2 regions of the Niveibacterium microcysteis genome follow, and region 1 is predicted to be linked to the other one. Evidence: riboswitches for the same ligand, from Rfam matches in the RefSeq annotation. Region 1 holds a riboswitch; the other holds the start of a gene.

The links. A riboswitch is a leader RNA that binds a small molecule or an ion and turns the genes downstream of it on or off. The one in region 1 is predicted to bind cobalamin.
Region 2: it holds a riboswitch for cobalamin, as region 1 does, so the genes downstream of both, JY500_RS03125 (TonB-dependent receptor domain-containing protein) here and JY500_RS21825 (hypothetical protein) in region 1, are expected to answer to the same signal.

Annotation. Positions count from the first base shown of each region.
Region 1 is NZ_CP071060.1:4,800,379-4,810,921, reverse strand. Features, by position in the region: gene cobD (threonine-phosphate decarboxylase CobD) at 1-1,008, opposite strand, end outside; gene cbiB (adenosylcobinamide-phosphate synthase CbiB) at 986-1,906, opposite strand; gene JY500_RS21825 (hypothetical protein) at 1,932-2,507, opposite strand; cobalamin riboswitch at 2,672-2,883, opposite strand; gene JY500_RS21820 (YbhB/YbcL family Raf kinase inhibitor-like protein) at 3,020-3,559, shown strand; gene JY500_RS21815 (helix-turn-helix transcriptional regulator) at 3,610-4,422, shown strand; gene JY500_RS21810 (pyridoxal-phosphate-dependent aminotransferase family protein) at 4,505-5,641, shown strand; gene JY500_RS21805 (hypothetical protein) at 5,714-6,319, shown strand; gene JY500_RS21800 (ATP-binding protein) at 6,331-7,566, opposite strand; gene JY500_RS21795 (response regulator) at 7,568-8,257, opposite strand; gene JY500_RS21790 (Spy/CpxP family protein refolding chaperone) at 8,305-8,826, opposite strand; gene JY500_RS21785 (phospholipase D family protein) at 8,971-10,530, opposite strand; gene JY500_RS21780 (DUF3047 domain-containing protein) at 10,518-10,543, opposite strand, start outside.
Region 2 is NZ_CP071060.1:672,308-682,850, reverse strand. Features, by position in the region: gene JY500_RS03140 (M48 family metallopeptidase) at 1-1,495, opposite strand, end outside; gene JY500_RS03135 (ABC transporter ATP-binding protein) at 1,570-2,349, opposite strand; gene JY500_RS03130 (FecCD family ABC transporter permease) at 2,346-3,359, opposite strand; gene JY500_RS03125 (TonB-dependent receptor domain-containing protein) at 3,397-5,220, opposite strand; cobalamin riboswitch at 5,387-5,604, opposite strand; gene cobU (bifunctional adenosylcobinamide kinase/adenosylcobinamide-phosphate guanylyltransferase) at 5,670-6,194, shown strand; gene cobT (nicotinate-nucleotide--dimethylbenzimidazole phosphoribosyltransferase) at 6,292-7,350, shown strand; gene JY500_RS03110 (adenosylcobinamide-GDP ribazoletransferase) at 7,364-8,125, shown strand; gene cobC (alpha-ribazole phosphatase) at 8,110-8,664, shown strand; gene rfaQ (putative lipopolysaccharide heptosyltransferase III) at 8,686-9,807, shown strand; gene JY500_RS03095 (glycosyltransferase family 4 protein) at 9,804-10,543, shown strand, end outside.

The sequences.
Region 1 (10,543 bases):
TGCCACCGCGCGGCCGAGCGCGAGATCGAGCCGGGCGAGGCCGGCGGCATCGGGCGGCAGGCCGAAGCGCAGGCTTTCCGGGTAGTCGAAGCGCCGCACCAGCACACCCTGATGTGCCAGCGTGTGGGCGATTTCCGCCGCATGCTCGGTGCGTACCCACTGGAACAGCGCATTGCAGCCGGTGGGCGGCAGGCCGTGGCGCGCGAGCAGGGCGCGCAGCGCTTCGGCCTGTTGCGGCAAGCGCTGGCGTTGGGTTGCCTGCCATGTGTGGTCGCCCAGCGCGAGCATTGCCACAGCCCGCGCCGGCCCGCTGACGGCCCAGGGGCCCAGCAGATGTGCCAGCCGGCCGCGCAGGGCCGCGTCGGCGAAGACAAAGCCGACACGGGCGCCCGCCAGCCCGAAGAACTTGCCCAGCGAGCGCAGCACAATCAGCCCGCGCATGCCGGCATGGGTGACCAGGCTTTCCGCCGGCGTGGCGTCGATGAAAGCTTCATCGACCACCAGCCAGCCGCCGCGCGCTGCCAGCTGGCGGTGCCAGGCAAGCAGCTGGCCGATCGGGTAGCGCTCACCGGTGGGGTTGTTCGGATTGACCAGCACCAGTGCGTCGAGCGCCGGCAGCAGGCTGTCGATCGTGCCCGGCTCGACGTCCTCAACATGGTGCCCGGCGCGCAGCCAAGCAGCGGCGTGCTCCGCGTAACTCGGCCCGACCACGCCGACGGCACCGTGCGGCCGCAGCCAGGGCAGCGCCTGCAAGGCGGCCTGCGAGCCCGCCACCGGCAGCAGCATCTCGCTGCCGTAGTACTGCGCGGCTGCGATTTCGAGCCCATCGTCCTCTTCCGGTAGGCGCTGCCAGCAGCTCAACGGCAGCGGCGGCACCGGCCAGGCGACCGGATTCACGCCGGTCGATAGGTCCAGCCATTGGTCGAGCGCAATGCCATAGCGGCGCGAGGCTTCGCGCAAGCGTCCGCCGTGCGGGCTCGCCAGCTCAGGTGCCGATGCGGGTCGCAATGAGGCCTCCCAGTGTGATTGCCGCGAGCCACAGCAGCAGCGCGCGGCGCGTCAGGCGCAACGCCGCGTCGATGTCAGCCGGCGTGGCATCGCGGCCACGGCCCAGCGTCGGGCGTTGCTCCAGCTTTCCGTGATACACCGCCGGGCCGCCGAGCGCCAGCCCCAATGCACCGGCGCCAGCTGCCATGACCGGCCCGGCGTTCGGGCTGTCGTGTCGGGCCGCCTGGGTGTGCCAGCAATGCAGTGCGTTCGCGCAGCTTCCGGCGAGCGCATAGCTCAGCGCGGTGAGCCGCGCCGGGATCAGGTTGAGCAGGTCGTCCAGCCGCGCCGCGGCCCAGCCAAAGTGCAGCAGGCGCGGCGTGCGGTAGCCCCACATCGCATCCAGCGTGTTGGCCAGGCGGAACAGCAGCGCCCCCGGCGCCCCCGCGACGACGAACCAGAACAGCGCACCGAAAACCGCGTCGTTGCCGTTCTCGAGCACCGATTCGCAGGTCGCGGCGGCGACACCGGATTCGCTGAGCGCGGTGGTGTCGCGGCTGACGATCATCGACAAGGCCTGCCGCGCTGCCGGCAGCTCGCCGCGCAGCAAAGGTTCGGCGACGGCGCGGGCGTGCTCGGCGAGGCTGCGTGCGCCGAGCGCGAAGTACAGCACCAGCGCGCCGAAAAGCGTATCGGCCGGGGCAGGCAGGGCCAGCGCGCACAGCGCCACCGGCGGCAGCACCAGCGCGGCCCAGCAGAGCAGACCGGTCACGCGCCCAAGGCGATTGCCGTGCCGGTTGCAGCGCGCTTCAAGTGCCTGCGCCAGCCGGCCGAAGCCGACCAGCGGATGCCAGCGCCGCGGCTCGCCAAGCAGTGCGTCGAGCGCCAGCGCCAGCACCACGCTGGCCAGGGTGCTCATTGCGCGCGCCCTTGCTGCGCCTGGCTCATGTGCGCTGCCCGCGCGGCGCGGTGTGCGCCAGCATCGCAAAGCAGGCGTGCACACCGGTCGCCATGACGATCCAGAAAGCCGCGTTGCCCAGGTCGCCCGGCAGGTAGGTCGCCAGCCGTTCCGCGAACACCGCAAGCGTTGGTTCGGCGAAGCGGCCGGAGAAGAAGTAGAAGCTGCCGCTCGAAATCAGTTCGCAGATCACGACCCCGCCGAGCGCGCACACCGCCAGCCAGGGCAGGGTACGCACGGTGTCGCTGTGGCGCGCGGCGTACAGCCGGCCGGCACCCCACAGTGCCGCGTAGGCCGGGATCAGTGCCACATAGGCGGCACTGACGCAGAACTCGCTGACGCCTTGCCAGGCAATCGCGACGTAGTCGAGCGAGAAGGCCAGGCCGAGCAGGGCAGGCAGCGCCCAGCGCGGGCGCAGATAGGCGCCGGCGAGGAAGAACACGGCCCAGGATGCGCCCGGCAGGTGCGCGAGCGAGGCAAGGTGATGGCCACGGCTGGCGGTCATCAGCAGAACGAGTGCGGTGGCGATGGCCAGTTGCGGACGGCGGGCGGGTGCGAGCATCGAATAACCCTTTCGGAGCGGACCGGGGCCACGGCAGGCCGGCACGGTCGCGTAGCAACACCCCGAGGCAGCGCAACGCCCGCGCCACATCGGGAACGAACGGGCTGGCCGGAGGGAAGCTCGCGCAAGGGGATGCACCTCACGCGGCATCGCCCACCCGCAATGCCCGCTGTCAGCATCAGGCCGGTCTCCGGGCTTGCGAGCGTGCCGGCTGGCACCGACGCAGCGCCTTCCCGTGTTGCCACAGTGGCGTCTTGCCGCGTCTTCACTCGCTTACCGTTGCGGGGGCAGCGCCGGAATGGCCCGAAGGCGCACCGGCTTCCCGTTTCACCCCTCCGGCGAACGCCATCGGGGCACCTGCTGCTGTAAGGGCTGAGTGTACCCGCACGGCGTGGCGGGGGCGAGCGCGGCGCGTGTGATCGGATCGGCACCGAAATCGATCGACTTGGCACGCACGGCGCCCTGCTCAGTGCCGATACTGATGACACCGAAACCCTGCAAGGAAGCCTGCCATGCAACTCAGATCCCTCGCCCTGATTGCCACCCTTATCGCGATGCCGGCCAGCGCGGCCGATTTCACGCTCAAGAGCGATGCGCTCGCGAGCGGCAAGCTGGCGCCCGCGCAATACGCCAATGCCTTCGGCTGCAGCGGCGGGAATGTCTCGCCCGATCTGCGCTGGGACAACGCGCCTGCCGGCACCAGGAGTTTTGCGGTGACGGTGTACGACCCCGATGCGCCGACCGGCTCCGGCTGGTGGCACTGGGTGGTCGCGAACTTGCCGGCCGACACAAGCGCCTTGTCGGCCGGCGCCGGCAGCGCAGCGGGCAAGCTGCCGGCGGCCGCGATGCAGCTCAACACCGACACCGGCCAGCCCGGCTTCCTCGGCGCCTGCCCGCCGGTGGGCGAAACGCACCGCTACATCGTCACCGTGCATGCGCTGAACGTTGACCGCTTCGACCTGCCCGCGCACGCCACGCCGGCGATGCTCGGCTTCATGATGCGCAGCGTGACGCTCGGCCGCGCGTCGCTGACGGCAACCGGTGCGCGCTGAGCGGCCCGGATCGGCGACACTGGCGGGCATCACCGCCCGCCACGCAATCCATGAGCCCCGAGATACATACCCGCCCCGGCGTCGGCAGCACCGCGCGCATCGTGCAGCGCCAGGCGCTGCGCTTTGCGCGGGTGTTCATCGACACGCCGATCCTGATCTTCATCACGCACGGCGAGAAAGCGCTCAGCTGGGCCGGTGGCGACTGCGTGTTGCACGCTGGTGAGGCGCTGGCGATTGCCGGCGGGCAGCATTTCGATGTGACCAACCGCGTTGGCCCGGATGGCCGCTACGAGGCTTTCTGGCTGGTGTGGGAACCGGCGCTGCTCGCCGCACACGTTTGCGACGCGCCGCCGATTCGCGATGTGCTGGCGATCCATCCGCAGGGCGATGCGTTTGCCAACGCCTGCCTGCATGCGCGCGACGCGATCGCACAGCCCGACGTGGTGCCTGAAGGTGTTGCGCGCCATCGCATGGCCGAGTTGCTGGTGTGGCTCGCGCATCACGGCGGCCGTTTTGCCGAGGCACCGCCGCCGTCCTTCGTGCGGCGGGTGCGCGGCCTGCTCGACGCCGAGCCGGGCCGCGCGTGGAATACCGACCAGATCGCTGCTGCGATGGCGATCAGCGAAGCCACCTTGCGCCGCCGCCTGGCGGCCGAGGGCACCGCGCTGAGCGAACTGCTGGTCGATGTGCGGATGACGCGTGCAATGCAGCTGCTGCAATCCACCGCGATGCCAGTCACGCGCATCGCCGAGGCGGTCGGTTACGAGTCCGCGTCCCGCTTCGCGTTACGTTTCCGCAGTCGTTTCGGCTTTGCGCCCACAGCGATCCGCGGCCACCGCCGCGGAGTGGCCGAGCCGGCGTGAACTAGGGTTGTTGCGGGCTTGACCAGCCCGCACCCGCGGCACCACCATCGGCGACTCATCAGAACCCGTCGGAGAGCCCTACATGGACCGCAGCGCGCCGCAGATCACCTCCTTCCACCCGCCTCGTCGCGTGCTGATGGGCCCCGGCCCGAGCGATGTGCCGGCGCGTGTGCTGCAGGCGATGGCGCTGCCCACGGTGGGCCACCTCGACCCAGCCTTCAGCGGCATGATGGAAGAGCTCAAGACCCTGCTGCGCTGGGCCTTCCAGACCAAGAACGAACTGACTTTCCCGGTCTCCGCGCCCGGTTCGGTCGGCATGGAAACCTGCTTCGTGAACCTGGTCGAACCGGGCGATACCGTGATCGTGTGCGTCAACGGCGTGTTCGGCGGCCGCCAGGCCGAGAACGTGCGCCGCTGCGGTGGCACGCCGGTGATCGTGGAAGACGAGTGGGGCGCGCCGGTCGACCCGGACAAGGTGCGCAAGGCCTTTCAGGCACATCCGCAGGCGCGCATCCTCGCCTTCGTACATGCCGAAACCTCGACCGGCGCACTGTCGGACGCCGCCACGCTGGCGCAGATCGCACGCGAACACGATGCGCTGACGATCATGGATTGCGTCACCTCGCTCGGCGGCGTGCCGGTGCTGCTCGACGAATGGGGCATCGACGCGGCGTACTCGGGCAGCCAGAAGTGTCTTTCGAGCACGCCAGGCCTCTCGCCGGTGAGCTTTGGCGAGCGCGCGGTGGCCAAGCTCAAGGCGCGCAAGCACCCGGTGCAGAGCTGGTTCCAGGATCTGAACCTGGTGCTTGGTTACTGGTCCGGCGCCGGCAAGCGCACCTACCACCACACCGCGCCGGTCAACCCGCTCTACGGCCTGCACGAATCGCTGGTGATGCTGGCCGAAGAGGGGTTGGAAGCCTCCTGGGCGCGCCACCGCGCGATGCACGAGATGCTGCGCGACAAGCTCGAAGCGATGGGCATCGACTTCGTCGTGCGCCCCGACGCGCGCCTGCCGCAACTCAACGCAGTGCGCATTCCGGCCAAGGCGGACGACGCCGCGGTGCGCGCGGCGCTGCTCAACGACTACGGGCTGGAGATCGGCGCAGGCCTTGGCGCGCTGGCGGGCAAGGTGTGGCGCATCGGCGTGATGGGTTACGGCGCGCGGGTCGAGAACATCCGCCTGTGCACTGCCGCGCTGCGTGAGGTGCTGGGCCGCTGAGCGGCGTCACCGGCGATCCGGGCCGCGCCGCTGGGCGTTTGCCCGCTGCGGCCGGCGCATCGAGAAACCAATATGGACAACCCTTACCTCGGTGTTACGCCGAAACGATTGCTGTGGTCGCTGATCGCCGTTGCGGTGGCGATCGGCCTCGTTACCGCGCCGCTGTCGTGCAGCAACGGGCGCATCGAGAAGGCCAACGTCGTGCTTCAGTGCAAGAACGCCACGCACTTCGACCCCAAGCAGCGCACCGCGCTTGAATCGACGAAGGCGTTCGTCGCCTGCGTCGACGCGAAATCGGACGAGGCGGGGCGGCGAAGCTTTGCCGAGCGCCGCAAGCTGTTCGATGCGCTACCCAACACGCCCTGCGAGTACGTCGGCATCTGGGCGGCGACTCGCGGCAAAGAGCACTACCGCGTGGTGTTGGACGAAGACGGCAGCTTCCATGCCGACGCATACCGCGACACCGCTCGCCCACGCACCGCGATGTCCGGCTCCTGGGGAATCGCCGGCCAGCAGATCGTGTGGATGTACGACACCGGCCTGACCTGGCCGCCCGATGTAAATGCGATCACGCCGCTCGGCAAGGATGCCTTCGAGCTGAAGGAAGTCGATGGCAGCACGACCCGCTACGACCTGCTCGATCGCTCAGTGTTCGAGCGGTGCGGGTCGAATTCCTGAGGCCGTTTGCGTTAGTTTGTCAGCCGGATCGGCAATGTAACGAGGAAGGCGCTGGCGCCAGTCCCCGCTTCAAGGCATTGCGCATCACCGCCGTGGTGCCGGGCGATCTTGCGCACCAAGGCCAGTCCAAGCCCGCTGCCGCGCGTCGATACCGCACCGGCGGGGCGGTAGAAGGGTTCGAAGACGCGCTCACGGTCGCTTGAAGGCACGCCGCTGCCCGCGTCGGAGACGCGGATCACCGCCTCGCTCGGGGTGGTGTGCAATCTGACGGTGGTCGGGGCTTGCCCATGTTTCTGTGCATTGTCGAGCAGGTTGCGGATCAACCGCCGCAGCAGGCGGCCGTCACCGGCGATTACCACGGCTTCGCCCTCCAGCGTGGTGTCCGGGTACTGCGCACACTCTTCGGCGAGCAGCGCCAGCAGATCGATCGCTTCGGTGGTGGCGGGCGTCGCGATGGCGTCGAGGCGGCTCGACAGCAGGATCTCGTCGATCAGGGCGTCGAGCTCGGCGATATCGCGTTCCAGCCCCGCTTTACGTCGCGGCTCGGCCGCGTCTTTCATCAACTCGACCGCCATGCGGATACGCGCCAACGGTGTGCGCAGCTCATGCGATGCGTGGGCGAGCAGCGAGCGTTGCGCGCCGACCAGCGACTCGATACGCGCGGCTGCATCGTTGAAGCGCTCGGCCAAGCGTGCCACTTCGTCGTGCCCCTCCACCGCCACGCGCGCGCCGAGATTGCCGGTGCCCAGCGCGGTGACGCCGGCCTCCAGGCGTTCCAGTCGTCGCGTGATGCGGCGCACGATCGGGTAGGCCGCCAGCGCAACGAGCAGCGCCAGGGCCACCAGCGCCAGCAGCAAAACATGCGCCGGGTGGCCGAAACCGATCGGCACGCTGGCCAGCAGCCAGCGCCCGTCCGGCAGTCGGATGACCCAGGCGGGTGAAGGACCGCCGTGTTCTGAGGCGTGACGCAGGCGTAGCGGCATGCCGATCGTTGCGATCGGAGTTCCATCCGCGCGCAGCAGGCTGACATTGGCCGAGAGGCCGGATACCAGCCGGGTGACGGCCGCCTGTTGTTCGGCGCGCGGCGCATCGGCCGGTGGCAGTGCGTTCTGCACAACCCGCGCGAGTGCTTCGGACGCTTGCGAAACCGGCCCGCCGGCGCGATGCATGACGAGCGTTCCGGCCAGGGCGAACAGCACGAGGCAGACGAGCAGCGTGAGGTAGAAGCGCAGGTAGAGGCGCGACATCTCAGGCCTGCGCCTTCGCGAACAGGTAGCCGGCGCCACGTACGGTGATGATGCGGCGCGGCTGCTTGGGGTCGTCTTCGATTGCCGCACGGATGCGCGACATGTGCACATCGATCGAGCGGTCGAAGGCTTCGAGTGTTTCGCCCTTGGCGTGATCCATCAGTGCCTCGCGCGACATCACGCGGCCGGCGTTCTCCGCCAGGGTTCGCAGCAAGGCGAACTGGTAGCTGGTGAGGTTGCACGCGTGCCCGTCGAGCCGCGCGGTATGCGCGGCGCGGTCGATCTCGAGCCGTCCGAAGTGCAGTGCCTGTTCGGCGCCGAGCGGCCCGCGGCTGCGTCGCAGGATCGCGCGCAGCCGCACCAGCAGCTCGCGCGGCTCGAATGGCTTGGGCAGGTAGTCGTCCGCGCCAAGCTCGAAGCCGACGATGCGGTCAATTGCATCGCCGCGGGCGGTCAGCATCAACACTGGCAGATCCGACCGAGCGCGCAGTTGGCGGCAGACGTCGAGGCCATCCATGTCGGGCAGCATCAGGTCGAGCACGAGGGCATCGAAATCCGTCCGCGCGAGCTGTTGCAGCGCGCCAGCGCCGGTGGCCGCATGCGTGACCACGAAGCCCGCACTGCCGAGGTACTCGGTAAGCATCTCGGCAAGCGGGGCGTCGTCTTCAACGAGCAGCAGGTGTGCGGCCATATTGGCTATGACTCTAGCACCCGATGTGCGGCGAGCGCCGGGGGCCTTCAGCCGCGGCCGAGGTGGTGATGTTCCGCGATGTGCTCGGCGAGCTGCTTGCGCTGGGTGGGCGTCAGCACGTCGCTGACATCGGCGATCAGCTGTGTGAGGCGCCGTGAGGCCTGGTCCATCGCCTGCATCTGGCCTGCACGGAAGCGCTCCAGCGCGGCGCGGTCGGGTGCTTCGGCAAGCAGGTTGAGCGCATCGGCGTGGCTGGCGTGAAAGCGATCGTGCAGCGGCATCAGTTCGGTTGCAGCCTGCTTCACCAGCGGTTCGATGCGCGCGCGCTGTGCGTCGGTGGCGTCGATCTCTGCATAGAAGTGCTTGAGCATGTGCTCGATGTGCCGGTTCATCTCGTCCGGGCTGTGCTGTGTCGAGGACGCATGGCCGTGCATGCCGTCGGCGAGGCCGTGCCCGGCCGCGATCGCGCCGACACCCAGGGCGACGGCAATGCCGCCAAGGAAGGCAGCGATGGTTTTACGCGCCGGCAGGATACGGCGTGCGGTGCGGAAGAATTCGGTGGCAGGCATGGTGAGACCTTTCATCAGAGTGTGGGAGAGCCCGATGAAGAGTCTGCGAGCGCTGCGTTGGCGCGATTTGTAGGCTGGGTAAAGTTATGTGAAGCAGGTTATGTGAAGCGACGCCGGGCCCGGCTGTGCGCCGGCGCGCTTCGATCAGAGCTGCGATTCGATCGGCAGCAGGCCAAGGAACCACACGCCGATACGGCGCATCAGGCCAACATCCGGCTCTTCGGTGCGCGTCAGTGCGCCGTCCGGCGTTTGTTCGATCCAGACCAGTTGCTTCTGGCCGTTCGCATCGGGTGCCAGCGCGAGCCGCCACGCGACGGCATCGAGATTGTTTTCCAGCCCCTCGGCCATGCGGCGCGTCATGTCCGCGCTGTCGCAGAGCAGGCCGATCTCGGTGTTGAGTTCGATCGATCGCGCGTCGAGGTTCAAGGATCCGATGAACACGGCGTGCCGGTCGAACAGGAAGGTCTTGGCGTGCAGCGATGCGCGCGACGCGCCGAAAAGCTTCTTCTTCTTGTCCTTCGCTGCTTCGATGGCGGTGGGCTTGAGTTCGTAGAGACGCACGTCAGCCTCAAGCAGCGCCTCGCGATAGCGCTTGTAGCCCGAGTGCACGGCGCCGACGTCGCTGGCTGCGAGCGAGTTGGTTAGGATGGTGACCTTCACGCCGCGATCGGTGAGCTTGCGAAACCAGGCAACGCCAGCGTCACCAGGGATGAAGTAGGGCGACACCACGAACAGGTCGGTGCGCACCTCGTCGCCGATGTTGCCGAACTGGGTCAGCAGGGTGCCTTGTGCCTGCCCGGGTGCATGCTGGATCTTGTCCGGGTCGTCGTGCAGCAACCGCGCTTTGCCCCAGAACCACTGGCCGTCGCGCTCGTCCGTCACGCGTGCAACCTCTGCCGCAAGACCCTGGACATACGGGCTTTCGTTTTCTGCCGCTACGAAGGCATCGAGTGCCGCGCGGGTACTTGCAAGCGCCGCTGCGTCGCCAGCGCGCCCGGCGAGCGCTGCGATCGGCAACGAGGCCGCGGCGTTCCAGAAACTGTCGAAGCTGGCCGAGACCTCCGGCACCACCGGGCCGAGCGTCAGCACGTCGAGGTCACCAAAGGCGACATCGCTGCCGGCATCGAAGTACTCGTCCCCGATATTGCGGCCACCGAGAATGGCGGCCTGGTTGTCGGCGATGAAGGCCTTGTTGTGCATGCGCCGGTTCGTGCGCGAAAAGTCCGACGCCATGCCCAACATGCGGAAACTGCGGTTGGCGACCGGGTTGAAGAGCCGGATCTCGATGTTGGGATGGGTGTCGAGCGCCAGCAGCACGTCGTCGTCGGCGCCGGTGCCTACATCGTCGAGCAACACCCGCACCCTCACGCCACGGTCCGCGGCGTCGATCAGCGCATGGGCGAGATGGCGGCCGGTGAGGTCGTCACGCCAGATGTAGTACTGCAGGTCGAGCGTGCGCTCCGCCGCCTTGGCAAGCGCGAGCCGTGCGAGCAGCGCGTCGACGCCGTCTGGCAAGGGGCGGAAGGCATTGCTGCCGGCGTGGGCGCCGGTCAGCGTTGCCGACGCTCGGCCCAGCCGCGTCGTGGCGGTGTCGGTCGCTGCATGGGATTCGTTGCGCGCGATGTCGGTCGGCAGGCTGGCGCAGCCACCCAGCGCCAGCGCGATGGCGAGCAGGGCGGCGCGCAGTCCGGTCAGCGGCCGCATTCGAAGGCGAGGT
Region 2 (10,543 bases), 700 kb from region 1:
TGCGATACGGACGCGCTGCCGCGCCGATTCCGCTGCTCTCGTAATGTTCGATCAGCAGCGCGGCAGCTTGCAGGCCCACCGCATCGTCCTCGCCGATCGCGCGGCGCAGGTAGGCCACGCCCGTCGGATCGCCACGCCCAAGCAGCAAGCGCCCCATTGCGAGCAACGCATCCGGGCGTCCGGGCGCCTGCGGCATCAGTTCCCGGTACACCGAGAGCGGGTCACGATCGCCTGCATAGCGCTCGACCAGCAATGCAAGTTCAAGCCGCTCGGAGACGCCCAGTTGGGCGCCCTCGGACTCGAGCTTGGCGATCTTGTCGAGCGCGCGGGTCACTTCCCAGTGGCGTTTGCGCCAGCTGCGCTGCTGCCCTTGCCACCACTGCTGATCGAGTTCGCCAGCGAGCCGCCCAACCGACTCGCCAAGGAAGCGCCGCGCCGCGCTATCCGACCCAACGCCCTCGCTCGGCACCGCGAGGCCCAGCGCGTGCACCCGCGTGCGCAGGCTCGGGTGGGTGCTCAACCGCGATTCGTCGCTCTGCTCATGCGACAGCGCTTCGAACCATTCGGCGAATGCCTCGCGGTCGAAGCCCGCACGCAGCGCCGCCGCCATATGGCGATAGGGCAGGATCGACGGCCGTTCGGAGTGGTTAGCCTGCGCGTAGACCTTGGCCCAGTAGTCGTCGGCCAGGAAGCGGTGCTTCAGCGCAATCTCGGCCAGCGCTTCGCCAAGCCGCTTGGCACCGACAACTTCTGCGGCACAGGCGTCCGCCTCCAGTTCATCGAGGTGCGACAGCACCAGCGATTCGGCGCAATACAAGGGTGTCTCGATTTCCGTGATGAGCGAGAACGCCGGTTGCAGCGGACTCGCCACCGCCTCCATGTTTTCAAGCACCTGGTGCCACAAGGCGCGCAGGTAACAACCGATGCCACCCAGCGCGATGCGCTGGCGCCGCAGATGGCCAAACTCATGTGCGAGAACAGCGACGAACTGGCGCGGTGAGGTCGCCAGCGTCAGCGGCAGCCCCATCACCAGCGTGTTGCGCATCGGCACGCCGATCCAGCGGTTCGGCCGCTGCGTGATCGCTGCGTTCAGCTCGCCGGTGATGCACACCGAGTGAATCGGCGGCGTACCGAAACGGCGGCGCAGGCGTTCGAGCAAATCGAACAGCGCGGGCGCTTCGTCTGGCCCGAGCGCGAGGCCATCGGGCGCCGGAAAGCGGCCACGCAGCATGCGCGACACCAGCATCAGCAGATGCAGCGCAGGAATCGCCAGCAAGCCGCGCAGGAAGCACAGCACCGGCTCTTCCTGAAAGCCACCATCGAAAAGTGGTGACAGGGCCCAGCCGATCATCAGCACCGCCGCAACGCCAAGCAGTACGACAAACCCCACCCCGGTCGCCGCCCGCATCGTGACGAGGAAGCGGAACCAGCGCGGATAGCGCAAAGCGCGCCGCCGGGCGCGGTCGAAGAGGCGTTCGAAGTCCTGTTCAAGCATGGGGGCGCAGTCTTCCTGCTTGCGCGGCGTCAGGCAAGAGGGCGCCCGACCGACGGCTGCGCCGGGCGCGGTACTCAGGCCGGGACAAAGTGCGGTCTGCCTGCATCGTCGAGCGCCCGCACCGGGTGGCCAAGCGCACGCCCAAACACCGACGCCGAGGCCACTTCGTCAACCGGGCCCGCTTGCCAGGCACCGTCGCCGAACAGGATCAGCAGATGACTCGCCCAGCGCAGCGCGAGGTTGATGTCGTGCAACACCATGACGATGGCTGCACCCGCGTCCGCGACGCCACGGAAGTGATCGAGCACCGCGATCTGGCCGGCGAGGTCGAGATGCGTGAGCGGTTCGTCCAGCAGATAGAGCCGTGGCGTCTGCGCGAGGAGTGCGGCAATCGACACGCGTTGGCGCTCGCCGCCCGAGAGGGTCTGCACATTGCGCCGCGCGAAGCCTGCCAGGCCCATGGCCGCCAGCGCGTCGGCCGCGATGCGGAGATCGTCCTCGCTTTCCCACTCGAAACGCTCGAGCCACGGATGACGCCCCACCAGCACCGCTTCTTCAACGCTGCTGGCGAAGGGGTCGTCCGGATGCTGCGGCAACCAGCCGCGGAGTTGCGCCAGTGTGCGGGCCGACCAGCGCGCCAGCGGCGCCCCGCCGCACTCGAGTTCGCCCTGCGACGGGTGCAGGCCGGCCAGCGCAGCCAGCAGCGTGCTCTTTCCGACGCCATTGCGGCCGAGTATCGCAAGCCGATCGCCGGCCTTGAGATCCAGATCGAGCCCACTCACGGCGCGGACCTGGGCGACGCCGACATCAAGGCGACGCGCACGCAGCAGCATGGATGTGCGTGCCTCGCTCATCGCGGATGCCGGGAGAGGAGCCACAGGAAAAGCGGCACGCCGATCAGCGCGGTCAGCACGCCAACCGGCAACTGCAAGGGCGCGACGACGGTACGCGCTGCAGTGTCCGCGATCAGGAGCAGACCGCCGCCACCGAGTGCCGAGGCCGGCAACAACAAGCGCTGGTCGTTGCCCAGCACCAGCCTCAGCAGATGCGGCACGACGAGACCGACAAAGCCCACCGCGCCGACTGCCGTCACCGCCGCAGCGGTGAGCAGTGACGCGAGCAGGAACACGATGGTCGCAACGCGACGCGTATCGACACCGAGCGCACGCGCATGCCGCTCGCCGCGGGCGAGCAGGTTCAACTCGCGCGCCATCGGCAGACTGGCCAGCACGCCAAGTATCAGTACGCCCAGCACCAGCCACGGGCGATCCGCCGCGCCTGCATCACCCATCAGCCAGAACAGCATGCCGCGCAGCGCACGGTCGGGACTGAGTGCAAGGAGCAGCGAAACCAACGCGCCGCAGCCGGACGCGACCACCACGCCCGTCAGCAGCAAGCGGGTCTGTGTCCAGCTACCGGAACCCCGCGCGATGCCGAACACGGCAAACATGCTGAGCAGGGCACCGGCGAGCGCCGCGCCGTCCACCCAAGGCGTGGCGAGCCCCAACAGCAGCGCCGACAGCGCGCCCACTGCCGCGCCACCGGAGATACCCAGCACATAGGGATCGGCCAGCGGGTTACGCAGCAGCACTTGCATCAGCGCACCCGACAAGGCCAGCAGGCCGCCGCAGCCGAAGGCAGCCATCGCACGCGGCAAGCGCAGCTGCGCCACCACGGTGGCGGCCATGTCGTCCGGCTGGCCGCGCAGCGCGTCGAAGATCGCGCGCGGCCCCGCTGCCACCTCGCCCGCGGCCAGTGCAGCGAAGAACGCCGCCAGCACCACGGCAGCGAGGCCAAGCAATACGAGCAGCACGCGGCGAGGGCGCATCGGCGAACGAGCGATTGCGATCGAAAGGGTGCTCATTGTCGCGCGCCCCGGCCTGCCAGCGAAATGCCTGCGCTCAGCGGGTGCTGAAACGCAGGCCCGCGAAGATGCTGCGTCCGGCCGTGCCGTAGCCGCGCACCGTCTCGTACTGCTCGTCGAAGAGGTTGTCGAGCCGCACTTCCAGTTGCGTTTGTGGCATCAGCTTCCAGTTCGCGACGAGATTGACCAGGGTGTAGGCGTCGAGCTTGTGCAGGTTCGCCGCGTCGTCGTAGCGATCGCCGACATAGCGCACTTCGACGCCAGCACGCCAGGCGTCCTGCACATAACGTGCGTTGAACGCCCCCTGCCACTCGGCACGCCTTGCGAGTTGCGTATCGGTATCCGGGTTACGCGCATGCAGCCAGTCGAGCGAGCCATCCACGACGAAAGCGCCAAAGGTATTGCCGGCTTCGGCGGTGACGCCATCCAGCTCGGCGTGCGCAATGTTTTGTGGCGTCCAGGTCTCATCCAGCGCGATCTGGTCGCTCACACGATTGCGGTAAGCGGTCAGCGATGCTTTGGCCTCGCCCGACTCCCACACCACGGCCGTCTCCACGCTGCGGCCCTGCTCGGCCTTCAGGTTGGGATTCGAGTAGCCGGGGTAGTAGAGGTCATTGAATGTCGGCGCGCGGAACGATGTGCCACCGCCGACGCGCACTCGCCACGCCTCGGCGAACTGCCAACCCCAGGCGGCCGTGCCGGTGGTATGCGCGCCGAATTGCGAGTTGTCGTCGCGGCGCACGTTGAGCTGCACGCGCTGCGCACCGTAGTGGGCGCTCCAGCCAGCGAACAAGGCATTGATCGTGCGGGACTGATCAAAGCTGCCTTCAGCCTTGGCCTGCTGCTGCAGCCATTCGGCGCCGAGCATCAGGCTGCCCGGCCCGATGCGGACATCGTTCTGCCACGACGCCTGGTCCTGCTCGGTGCGGAAGGTCATGCCGGTCGGATTCCACATCGCGTAGTCACGGCTGTCGTCCACCGAGCGACCAAGGCGCAAGGTGCTAACCCAGTTCTCGGCAAAGCGATCACGCAGGCTTGCGCCATAGCTCGCCACCTTCACGTCGGTATGCGAATCAAAACCGATGCCGCCGTCGTACCAGCTGCGGCCGTTGTTCTGCAGTGCAGTCAGTTCTAGCGCGTGACCATCGGCGATCTTCCAGCCGAAATTGGCCGCGAAACTGTTGCGGCGATAGCCGTCGTCGTCCGGGTCGTAGCTATAAGGCTGCTTGACCGGATCGTTGATCGCCGAATAGCCGTTCGTCTCCTGATGCGTCACGCGCAGGCCGCCGCTGAACGCGCCGTTCTTGCCCGACACCCCTGCCGCATACTCCTGCATGCCGTAGGTGCCCACGCCGGCAAACGCATCCGCCGCAAAGGGTTCCGTCGCGCGACGGGTGAAGATCTGGATCACGCCACCGATCGCGTCAGCACCGTAGAGCGCCGAAGCCGGGCCGCGGACGATTTCAATACGCTCGATATCGTCGAGCGACAGGTGTTCCAACGACGCGCCACCGCTGGTGGCGGATCCGATGCGCATGCCATCGACCAGCACGAGGCTTTGCGACGCGCTCGCGCCGCGCACGATGAGGCCCGCCGTCTTGCCAGGCCCGCCGTTGGAATAGAACTGCAGGCCGGGCTGGCGGCCGAGGAACTCGGTCAGATCTGCAACGCCGGCACGGGCGATTTCTTCGCGGCCGATCACCGTCACGTCGGCGAGGGTCTCGGCGATACGCGTCGCTTGCCGCGTGGCGGTGACGACGATCGTGCTGGTGGGACTATCGTCCGGCGCGGCGGCGAACGAAGGAACGGAAAACGCCGCGAGAACGGCGGCGGTGACGGGGCAAACCCGAAGGCACTTCATTTAGAGGCAACTCCCTGATCGTCCGCGCACGCGACCCCGCGTGCCGGACATGGCACACGGACAGCGCAACGGGGAAACGAGCAGGCAGGGCGCAAAGCGCTCAGGCTGATCAACCGACACCCCGCGGCCTGTCCTCCAGCGCAAACACCCTGCTGACACAAAGGCGCTTGCGGATGTCTGACGGGCCGGTATCCGGGCTTGCGAGCGGGCGCATGTGCGCCGGCCCTGCGTCGCCTTCCCGGGAACAATCCCAGTGGCCGATGACGCCGGGCTCTCGCCTACCGTTGCGGGGGCAGCACAGGAATAGTCCGCATGCGGACGCACCTGTTTCCCGTTTAACCCTGGCGCGCGACACGCCGGGGCACCTTTCAGACGAAACTCCGGCCGCAGCCGGAGTAAGCGCCGCAGTTTAACATTGCCGCTTTCGCGTCGCAGCAAAGGTTTCTCCGATGATCGAACTGGTACTCGGCGGTGCGCGCTCCGGCAAGAGCCGCCACGCAGCGCAACGGGCCGCCGCCGGCGCACTGCCGGTGACGCTGATTGCCACCGGGGAAGCGCTCGACGAAGAGATGCGCACGCGCATCGCGCGCCACCGGGCCGAACGCGACCCGCGCTGGAAGACCATCGAGGCCCCGCTCGACCTGCCACGCCAGCTGATTGTTCAGGCCCGCCCCGGCAACTGCGTGATCGTCGACTGCCTGACGCTGTGGCTCAGCAACCGCCTGCTCGCCGCGCCAGACGACGCCGGCGATGCCGCGGGGGAAGCTGCGGCAGCCGAGCTGATCGCAGCACTCAAGCGCTGCGGCGGACATGTGATCCTCGTCTCGAACGAAGTTGGCCTCGGGCTGGTTCCCGAAACACCCCTCGGGCGCGCCTTCCGCGATGCGCAGGGGCGACTGAATCAGGCAGTGGCCGCGATGGCGCAGCGCGTCGTGTTCGTTGCGGCGGGTTTGCCGCTGGTGCTGAAGGGCTGAGGCAAGCGCCAAGCGCACGCTTCACCCGGCGCAAAGGCTGAACGGCCCCTGCGTGCTAGCATCCGCCCCCTTCTGCCCGCCCCGGAATTCGTCCGCCATGTACGCCGATATCACTTCGCCCGACACCGCGCTGAGCGCGGCACTGCAAGCCCGCATCGACGGCAAGACCAAGCCGCCGGGCAGCCTGGGGCGAATCGAAGCGCTCGCAGCGACGATGGGCCTGATCCAGCAGAGCACGTCGCCCTCCGTGCGTGCGCCACATATCGTCGTGTTCGCCGGCGACCACGGTGCGGCAAAGGTGGGCGTGTCGGCCTACCCGCAGGATGTGACCTGGCAGATGGTGGCCAACATGCTCGCTGGCGGCGCGGCGATCAACGTGTTCGCACGCCAGGCCGGCATCGCGCTCTCCGTGGTCGACGCCGGGGTCGCACGCGAGCTTTCCGATCTGCCCGCCACCGGAGCAGACGGCACCCGTTTCGTGCGCGCGAAGGTCGCCGCCGGCACCGCGAACTATCTCGACACCGCCGCGCTGAGCAGTGACCAGCGCGACACCGCGATCGAAGCCGGTGCGCGGATCGTGCGCGAGCTGGCGGCAGCCGGCTGCAACACGATCGGCTTCGGAGAGATGGGCATCGGCAACACCGCGAGCGCATCACTGATCACCGCCGCCCTCACCGGCGCTCCGCTGGCCGACGTGATCGGACGCGGCACCGGGCTCGACGACGCGGGCCTCGCACGCAAACACGCGCTGCTGGCCCAGGCTTGGCAGCGCGCTGGCGCACCCCGCGATGCGCTGACCGTGCTGGCAGAGTTCGGCGGCTGCGAGATCGCGATGATGGTGGGGGCATTCCTTGAAGCCGCGCGGCAGAAGATGACCGTCGTCGTAGATGGTTTCATCGTCACCAGCGCCTTGCTGGTCGCTAACGCGCTCGCCCCCGCGGTGCGCGACTACTGCGTGTTCGCACACCGCTCGCAAGAGCCAGGTCACACCACGCAGCTGGCGCACCTTGCTGCGCAACCGCTGCTCGAACTCGATCTGCGGCTCGGCGAAGGCACGGGCGCGGCGCTCGCGATACCGTTGCTGAAGACGGCTTGCGCCATGCTGGCCGAGATGGCGAGCTTCGAATCGGCTGGCGTGAGCGGAAAATCCGCATAGCTGCGTGAGCATGCTGCGCTGGAATCTCGAACTCTTCTTCACTGCGCTGGGCTTCTTTACGCGCATCCCGGTGCCGCGCTGGGTGCCGTATTCGCCTGAGCGGCTGAACCACGCGGCGCGCTGGTTTCCGGCGGTGGGTTGGGTCGTCGGCTGCGTTGCAGCCGCCAGCTTGTGGCTCGCGGCGCAGGTATGGCCGCTGCCGGTGGCGGTGCTGATTTCGATGGCGATATCGATCCGCCTGACCGGTTGCTTCCATGAAGACGGCCTCGCCGACGCCGCCGACGGCCTGGGCGGCGGCTGGGAGAAGGCGCAAGTGCTCGCGATCATGAAGGATTCGCGGCTCGGCACCTATGGGGCGGTGGCACTGGGTCTTGCACTGGCCGGCAAATTCGCGCTGCTATGTGCGCTGGGCGCCGACAAGGCAGCGCTTGCCTTGCTCGTAGCACACCCGTTTTCGCGGCTGTGCTCAGGCACCTTGATCCGCCTGATGGACTATGTGCGCGAGGATGCACAGGCGAAAGCGAAGCCGCTCGCGGTACGCATGTCGAACGGCGAATGGCTGCTGTCGCTCACCTTTGGTGCCGCGCCCCTGATATTGCTCGCGCCGCGCCCCGCACTGGCGGCCTTGTGCGCAGGCGGACTCATCACGCTGTGGTGGGCACGGGTGCTGCACCGCCGGCTCGGCGGCTACACCGGCGATTGTCTCGGCGCGACGCAACAGCTGACCGAACTCGCCTGCTACCTCGCCTGGACGGCGGCATGGACCTCCATCTGATTCGTCACCCGGAAGTCGCGGTGGCGCCCGGCACCTGTTACGGCGCCAGCGACGTACCGCTCGCTGCGCCAATCGATGCGGCCGTCGCGCATCTGCGGCCCCTGCTGCCGACCGCCGCGGCGCTGTTCGCCAGCCCTTTGGCGCGCGCGCGCCTGCTGGCCGATGCGCTGGGCGAGCCGGTCATTGATGAGCGCCTGCGCGAAATCAGCTTCGGCGATTGGGAGTTGCAGACCTACGAGGCCATCGGCAAGGCCGCGCTTGACCGCTGGGCCGACGATCCGCTCGACCACCGCCCGCCCGGCGGCGAGTCGGCCTCCGAGATGAGTGCCCGCGTGCTGGCGTTCTTGAACGAACTGCAGGCAGAACGGCAAGGCGAGGCCGTCGTCATCGTTGCCCACGGCGGGCCGCTGCGCGTGATCGCCGGCCATCTGCTCGGGCTGCCGCCAGCGCGCTGGCTGACGCTCGATTTCGCTCACGCGCGCCTGACCCGCATCCAGGTCGAAACCTGGGGCACGACCCTCAAACTCTTCAACCGCTGACTGCGTGCTATCGTCGGCCCCATGCTGCTGACTGACCCGATTCCGCTTCACGAAGTACGCCGCGTGCTGGTGATCAAGCTGCGTCACCACGGCGACGTGCTGCTTACGGCCCCCGTGCTGCACGCACTGAAGGCCCGCGCGCCGCACTGCGAAATCGACACGCTGGTGTATCAGGAAACCGCGCCGATGCTGCAGGGCCACCCTGCCATTGCGCAGCTGCACGGCATCGATCGCAACTGGAAGAAACTCGGCCCGCTCGGGCAGGCCGCGGCGGAGCTGGGGCTGCTGAGGCGGTTGCGCGCACGCAAGTACGACCTGGTGCTGCACCTCACCGACCACCCGCGTGGCGCCTGGATCGCGCGCCTGACGGGGGCACGCTGGGCCGTCGGCCCCGCCCGCCCGGCACGCGGCCGGATGTGGCGCAAGGCGTTCAGCCATCTGCAGGGCGAGCCGATGAACGCCCGCCGCCATACGGTGGAGCGCAACCTCGATGTGTTGCGTCGAATCGGCCTCTACCCCGAATTGCACGAGCGCGTGCTATCGATCCACCCCGGCGCGAATGCCGACATGCGTGCGGATGCACTGCTGCGTGACGGCGGTGTTGAGGCTGGCCGCTTCATCGCGGTGCACCCGGTCTCGCGCTGGATGTTCAAGAGCTGGCCGGCAGAACACGTCGCCGAACTCTGCGGCCGGCTACAACGTGCCGGCTGGAAGCTCGTCTTCACCTGCGGGCCGGACGCCGACGAAAAGGCCTTTGTCGCACGCATTCTCGAAGCCTTGCCCGAACCGGCACTGAATCTCGGCGGGCAACTGAACCTGCGCGAACTCGCGGCCGTGATCGGTCGCGCCCGGCTGTTCTTCGGCGTGGATTCGGCGCCAATGCACATCGCTGCCGCGCAGCAGGTGCCTACGGTGGCCTTGTTCGGCCCCTCCGGCGAGCTGGAATGGGGCCCGTGGGGCGTACCGCACCGCGTGGTCAGTAGCCAGATCCACCCCTGCCGCCCGTGCGGCATCGACGGCTGCGGCGGCGGCAAGATCAGCGATTGCCTCGTCCAGCTGCCGGTCGATCAGGCCTGGGCTGCCGTGCAGGATCTGCTCAACGACACCGGCGGCACGCCGGTGGTGCACCTGCAGCGCGCGTGAAGCTCGCCCTCGTCCGCCAGCGCTACACCGCCTTCGGCGGCGCCGAGCGTTTTGTCGAGCGCGCGATTGCGGCACTTGGCCGCGACGACATCGAGATCACATTGCTGACACGGCGCTGGAGCGGCGAGCCCGCTTCGAATCTGCACCTGCGCAAGCTCGACCCTTTCCACATCGGCCGCACCTGGCGCGATGCGAGCTTTGCGCGCGCCGTGCAGCACGAGATCGCCAGCAGCGATTTCGATCTGGTGCAGTCACACGAACGCGTGCCCGGCTGCGATATCTACCGCGCCGGCGACGGCAGCCACCTCGGTTGGCTCACGCATCGCGCACGTGCCCGTGGCAAGCGCTTTGACGCACGCTGGTGCGGCCCCTACCACCGCTACACGCTGGCCGCCGAAGCAGCGATGTTCCGCCACCCGAAGCTGCGTGCGGTGATCTGCAATTCGCGCTTCATCCAGCGCGAGCTGATGGAGTTGTTCGGCCTGCCCGCAGAACGCTTGCCGCTGATCGAGAACGGTGTCGATCAGCAGCGCTTCCGCCCCGCGGGCGCCGACGAGAAGCGCGCCGCGCGCGTCATGTTCGGCTTGCCGGCGGATGCCGCCGTGCTTGGGTTCGTCGGCTCTGGTTTCGAACGCAAGGGGCTCGCCGCGGTTATCGAAACGCTGCCGCGCGACGCCCATCTCGTGGTCGCTGGCAAGGACAAGAGCGAGCCGCACTACCGGCGCATGGCGCAGCG